Parazoarcus communis: one gene and its partner. The protein of the gene in region 1 binds, or shares a complex with, the protein of each later gene. Links are inferred from orthologs where the notes say so. Each region holds a gene or a part of one and is shown on either strand. Other genes may lie near its edges. The genes, in order: trxA and CEW87_RS02605.

Region 1 (3,073 bases):
GTGTGACATGATCGGTCTGGATGTCGAACTGGCCGTGATGCAGGTGCTGTTCGAAGGTTTCAAGGATCCGAAGTACCGTCCGGCACCCTTGCTGGTGGAGATGGTGGAAGCCGGCTATCTCGGTCGCAAGACGGGTAAGGGCTTCTTTGAGTACGGCAAGTAATCGCTGCTCACAGACGAAAAAAAGCCACCTGCGAAGGTGGCTTTCTCATGTGGGGCGCTTGATTTCTCAGCGTCCCGAACGCATTGCGTCGAAGAACTCGGCGTTGCTCTTGGTGGCCTTGACCTTGTCCAGCAGGAACTCCATCGCGTCGATGTCGTCCATGCCGTACAACAGCTTGCGCAGAATCCAGGCTTTCTGGAGGATGTCCGGCTTCATCAGCAGCTCTTCGCGTCGGGTGCCCGAGCGATTGACGTTGATGGCCGGATACACGCGCTTTTCTGCCATGCGGCGGTCGAGGTGGAGCTCCATGTTGCCGGTGCCCTTGAACTCCTCGTAGATCACGTCGTCCATACGGCTGCCGGTGTCGATCAGCGCGGTGGCGATGATGGTCAGCGAACCGCCTTCCTCGATGTTCCGCGCGGCGCCAAAGAAGCGCTTGGGCTTCTGCAGCGCGTTGGCATCGACGCCGCCGGTCAGGACCTTGCCCGAAGCCGGTACGACCGTGTTGTACGCACGCGCCAGTCGCGTCAGCGAGTCGAGCAGGATGACGACATCCTTCTTGTGTTCGGTCAGGCGCTTGGCCTTCTCGATCACCATCTCGGCAACCTGAACGTGACGGGATGCGGGTTCGTCGAAGGTGGAGGCCACGACCTCGCCCTTCACCGAGCGCTGCATTTCGGTCACTTCTTCCGGGCGTTCGTCGATCAGCAGCACGATCACCACGACATCGGGGTGGTTGGACGTGATCGCATGGGCGATATGCTGCAGCATCACCGTTTTACCGCTCTTTGGCGGGGCGACGAGCAGACCACGCTGACCTTTGCCGATTGGCGCGATCATGTCGATGATGCGGCTGGTGACGTTTTCCTCGCCACGGATTTCGCGCTCAAGCTTCAGGCACTCCTGCGGGTGCAGGGGCGTCAGGTTCTCGAACAGGATCTTGTGCTTGCACTCCTCGGGAGGGCGGCCGTTGATCTTGTCCAGCTTGACCAGTGCGAAATAGCGCTCGCCATCCTTCGGGGTGCGAATCTCACCCTCGATGGTGTCGCCGGTGCGCATGTTGAAACGCCGGATCTGCGACGGCGACACGTAGATGTCGTCGGTACCCGCAAGATAGGACGTGTCGGGCGAGCGCAGGAAGCCAAACCCGTCGGGAAGGACTTCAAGTGCGCCGTCGCCGCTGATGGGCTGGCCCTTGCGTGCACGATTCTTCAGCAGCGCAAAGACGAGCTCCTGTTTGCGCAGGCGATTGGCGCCTTCGACATCATTTGCGACTGCCATCTCGAGCAATTCACTGACGTGCAGTGCTTTGAGCTCGGACAGGTGCAGGGCAGGGATGGCCGGATCGGTGGGCGTACCCGTCTCTCCAGACGATTCTGCGTCGAGCAGGTCGTCATCGGACGGAATGTTTTCGGGAGGATTACCGTCGCGGTGCCGGGGGCCCCGGCGGCGGGCGCGCGTCGCACCGCGAGAACGGGCCGGAGCGGTTTCCGGCTTAGATGTTGCTGTCAATGAAGGCTGTCAGTTGAGATTTTGAAAGGGCGCCGACTTTCGTCGCCTCGATGTTCCCGCCCTTGAAAAGCATCAGGGTGGGAATGCCACGGATGCCGTACTTTGCCGGCGTTTCCTGGTTTTCGTCGATGTTGAGCTTCGCGACCTTGAGCTTGCCAGCGTAGTCTTTTGCGACTTCGTCCAGGATCGGCGCGATCATCTTGCAGGGACCGCACCATTCAGCCCAGTAGTCGACGAGTACCGGCGTCTGGGACTGCAGCACTTCGGACTCGAAGTTGCTGTCGGTCACGTATTGAATATGCTCGCTCATGATTCCTCGCATCAGGGGGGAGATGTGTTGCGTAATACTTGATACTAGAGAGATGAAGGGTCGCTGAGGACCCGTTCGGCCAGGCACTGGGAAGGGTGCCGGGAAGAAGGTTTCCCGAAAGTTATGCGATGACGTCGGTCACGTCAAGGTGTTATCGGTCCGAAGTCCTGAAAAAGTGCATTGTCGTGGCGAAAAAGCAAAACGCTGGACTATATTGTCGCCTGTGAGCACGAATGCCTATCCAGTGGCAGGTGTCGTTACCCGTGAGAGCAAAGCAATGACCTATGTTGTGACCGAAGCCTGTGTGCGCTGCAAATATACCGATTGCGTGGATGTCTGCCCCGTCGACTGTTTTCGCGAAGGGCCGAATTTTCTTGTCATCGATCCGGAGGAGTGTATTGACTGTACGCTTTGTGTCGCCGAATGTCCGGTCGAGGCCATTTTCGCCGAGGATGACGTACCCGCCGGCCAGGAATCCTTCATCGCGCTCAATGCGGAGCTGGCAAGCCAGTGGAAACCGATTGTCGAGCGCAAGGATCCGCTCCCCGATGCGGACGAGTGGGCGAAGGTGAAGGACAAGCTCGGTGAGTTGAAGCGGTGACCGTGCCCTGAAGGCCCGTCCAGGGGCGGCTTTCAGGGAGTTCCCCAATGCACTAAGATGGCGCACAGCCTCAAACTAAACAAAATATATCCGAGGAAAACTATCATGCTGGTAAGCGAGATTCTCGCGATCAAGGGGAAGGTGCTTTACACCATTTCGCCAAACAAGAGTCTGGCCGAAGCGGTGACGATCATGACCGAGCAGGACGTCGGCTCGCTGGTGGTCTTCTCCAAGGGCCAGATGGCCGGCATGCTGACTTTCCGCGAGGTGCTTCAGGCCGTTCAGAAAGGCGGTGCCGCCTGGGCGGAAATGCTGATCGAGCAGGCCATGCTGGCCGTACCGATGGTTGCTGCACCCAACATGGAAATGGACGAGTTGCGTCGTCTGATGGTTGATCACCATCAACGCTACCTGCCGGTAATGGATGGCACGACCTTGCTCGGTGTGGTGAGCTTTCATGATGTGGCAAAAGCGGTGCTCGAAGAGC
Region 2 (3,112 bases), 2.3 Mb from region 1 along the record:
CGGAGTCGGGCGAGCAGCACGGGCTGCCGGCCTTGATGCGGGGTTTCTCGTCGCGGGTCAGCGTAATGCCGAGCTTTTGCGCCAGCTGCAGCCGTGACGGGTACATGCCGGTCGACACGATGTGGCCGTCCACCGCGAGGATGGGCAGGCGCTCCATGCCCGCTTCCATCTCCTTGACCACCGCCGGGTTGGCCACGAAAGCCTGGGGCTCCTGACCGAGGTTGTGGCGCGCGACGCTGATACCGTGTTCCTCGACCCACTTCAGGTCGGCCGCGAACTGGGCCAGCACCGGGTCGACATCGACACCGCACACGCCGGTGGAGCAGCACATCGCAGGATCAAAGACTTCGAGTTTTTTCATGACGATCTTCCTGGAGACTAACGGGCTTCGTACCAGCCCTTCGACGAATTCACGACCTTCACCACCAGCAGCATCACCGGCACTTCGATCAGCACGCCCACCACCGTAGCCAGCGCCGCGCCCGAGTTGAAACCGAAGATGGCGATGGCAGCGGCTACCGCGAGCTCGAAGAAGTTCGACGCACCGATCAGCGCAGACGGGCAGGCCACGTTGTGCTTCTCACCGACGGCACGGTTCAGCCAGTAGGCCAGCGCCGAATTGAAGAACACCTGGATCAGGATGGGCACGGCCAGCAGCGCGATGATCAGCGGCTGCCGGAGGATCGCCTCGCCCTGGAAGGCGAACAGCAGGATCAGCGTCAGCAGCAGTGCAGCAATCGACCACGGGCCGATCTTCTCCATCGCGGCGTCAAAAGCGGCCTGGCCCTTGGCAAGCAGCATCTTGCGCCACACCTGGGCGATGATGACCGGGATCACGATGTACAGCACCACCGAGGTCACCAGTGTGGCCCACGGCACGGTGATTGCCGAGATGCCAAGCAGCAGGCCGACCAGCGGCGCGAAGGCGAACACCATGATGGCGTCGTTCAGCGCTACCTGCGACAGCGTGAACAAAGGGTCGCCATTGGTCAGCTTGCTCCACACGAACACCATCGCGGTGCACGGCGCCGCGGCGAGCAGGATGAGGCCGGCAATATAGCTGTCGATCTGATCGGCCGGCAGCATCGGCGCAAACAGGTGGCGAATGAAGAGCCAGCCGAGAAATGCCATGGAGAACGGCTTCACCAGCCAGTTCACGAACAGGGTCACGCCGATGCCGCGCACGTGCTGCCTGACTTCATTCAGCGCGCCGAAATCGACCTTGACCAGCATCGGGATCACCATCACCCAGATCAGCAGGCCGACGGGCAGATTCACCTGTGCGTATTCCATGCGGCCAATGGTCTGGAACACGCCCGGTGCGAACTCCCCGAGCGTAATCCCGGTCACGATGCACAGGAACACCCACACCGTCAGGTAGCGCTCGAAAACACTCATCGGCGCGCCGGCGGCAAGCTTGGCAGTTGCTTCACATTGTGCAGACATCGTTCACCGCTCCAGTGCAGTCCGGACAGCGGGAATCAGCTGCGTCCGGATTTCGTCGCGTACCTTGATGAAACTCTCCAGCGGTTCGCCATGCGGGTCGTGAAAGGGCATGTGCATGCGCGGCACCACACGCGGGAAGATCGGGCAGCTTTCCTTGGCGTTGTCGCACACGGTCACCACCAGGTCGATCGGCTCGTCGATCACGGCGTCGATGGTCTTGGGGTGAAGGCCCGCGGTCGGCAGGCCGGCGGCCTTCAAGGCCTCGATCGCGCCATCGGCAACCTTCGGCTGCGGCAGCGTGCCCGCCGACAGGGCGCGAACCCGGTCGCCAAGCTCATGGTTGAGGATCGCTTCGGCCATCTGCGAGCGGCAGGAGTTTCCGGTGCATAACACCAGCACGGTCTTGAGAGTACTCATTTCGGTATTGTTTTCAGTCGTTGGTGTTCATTCGCCCTGCTTGCGCAAGTCGCCGATGGTGTCGAGCTTGTTCTGTAACGACAGGCGGTCGAGCTTGGCAAAGGGCAGGTTGGTGAAGAGCGCGATACGACGATTCAGCATGTGCAGCGCCCTGGATACGGCTTGACGCCTGGCAGTATCGTCACCCGTCACCGCTGCCGGGTCTTCGATGCCCCAGTGCGCCGTCATCGGCTGGCCGGGCCAGACCGGGCACACTTCACCCGCGGCGTTGTCGCACACGGTGAACACGAAATCCAGTTTGGGTGAGTCGGGTGTGGCGAACTCGGACCAGGCCTTGCTGCGCAGGCCCTCGGTGGCAAATCCCTGCTGCTTGAGCAGTTCGAGGACGAGGGGATTGACTGTGCCGCTGGGGTGGCTGCCGGCACTGAAGGCGTTGAAGCGTCCCTTCCCGGAGTGGTTCAGAATGGCTTCGGCCAGAATGCTGCGGGCCGAGTTGCCTGTGCACAGAAACAGGACGTTGAGCGGGCGTTCCACAATCAGGGCTCCTTGCAGGTGTGTGTGTCGGTCTTCAGGTTTCGACCCTGTGCCGCCGTGCTGCATGCGCTTGCCTTGGGCAGGCAGGCCTCGCCCTGGCAGCAGTTGCTGGTCAGAAAGACGATCAGTTCGTCCATGGTTGGAAACTCGGCCGTGTAGCGGATGAAGCGGCTCTCCTTCTGCCCGCGAATCAGCCCGACCCGGCTCAGATGCGCAAGGTGGAAGGACAGCGTGGCCGGCGCCATGCCGAGCTGCTCCCCGATTGAACTCGCATGAACGCCTTCAGGTCCGGCTTCCACCAGCAGTCTGAAGATGCTCAGGCGGGATTCATGACCCAGGGCGGCGAGGAGTTCGGCTGCGTTTAACGTTTCCATAGTTCGAATATTATCGAAATATGGACGAACGAGGATGAAGTTTTTGTTGCAGAAACCAGCCCGGCGGGGGCTGGGCCTACCCGCCGGGATCGCCGCTGCCGACCCGGACGTGGAGATCGTGCTTCAGATGGTCGTCCAGCAGCGGGATGCTCCGCCCGGGCACCTCGGCGCCATCCAGTTCCATGCGAGTTACCCCGGCTTCGCCGCCGCCGGATTGGGAGACGACGATGTTGTAGGACGTGCTTCCATGGCGGAACCGCATCGTGAGGCCGGGCCAGTCGGCAGGCAGGGAAGGGTTGATGTGCAGGACATCGCCCTCGCGCTTCAGACCCAGTAGCGAC

The links.
Region 2: the proteins of trxA (region 1) and CEW87_RS02605 are in contact, whole or in part, in an NMR structure (PDB 2IPA), measured with the Bacillus subtilis proteins. The link is inferred for Parazoarcus communis from one-to-one orthologs.

Annotation. Positions count from the first base shown.
Region 1 is NZ_CP022188.1:2,866,307-2,869,379, forward strand. Bases 323-3,073 are described here. They hold trxA (thioredoxin TrxA), read right to left. Parts: upstream 1,986-3,073; coding sequence 1,659-1,985; downstream 323-1,658. Other genes in these bases: rho (transcription termination factor Rho), read right to left, coding at 323-1,492; fdxA (ferredoxin FdxA), read left to right, coding at 2,263-2,586; CEW87_RS13145 (CBS domain-containing protein), read left to right, coding at 2,692-3,073. Outside these bases: CEW87_RS13125 (3-hydroxybutyryl-CoA dehydrogenase), read left to right, coding at 1-163; more of rho, read right to left, coding at 230-322. UniProt on the Bacillus subtilis protein: Participates in various redox reactions through the reversible oxidation of its active center dithiol to a disulfide and catalyzes dithiol-disulfide exchange reactions.
Region 2 is NZ_CP022188.1:563,751-566,862, reverse strand. Bases 157-2,946 are described here. They hold CEW87_RS02605 (arsenate reductase ArsC), read right to left. Parts: upstream 1,864-2,946; coding sequence 1,450-1,863; downstream 157-1,449. Other genes in these bases: CEW87_RS02590 (GH36-type glycosyl hydrolase domain-containing protein), read right to left, coding at 2,848-2,946; CEW87_RS02595 (ArsR/SmtB family transcription factor), read right to left, coding at 2,400-2,771; CEW87_RS02600 (arsenate reductase ArsC), read right to left, coding at 1,891-2,403; arsB (ACR3 family arsenite efflux transporter), read right to left, coding at 379-1,446; arsD (arsenite efflux transporter metallochaperone ArsD), read right to left, coding at 157-361. Also shown: more of arsD, read right to left, coding at 1-156; more of CEW87_RS02590, read right to left, coding at 2,947-3,112. UniProt on the Bacillus subtilis protein: Catalyzes the reduction of arsenate [As(V)] to arsenite [As(III)]. In vitro, can dephosphorylate para-nitrophenyl phosphate (pNPP).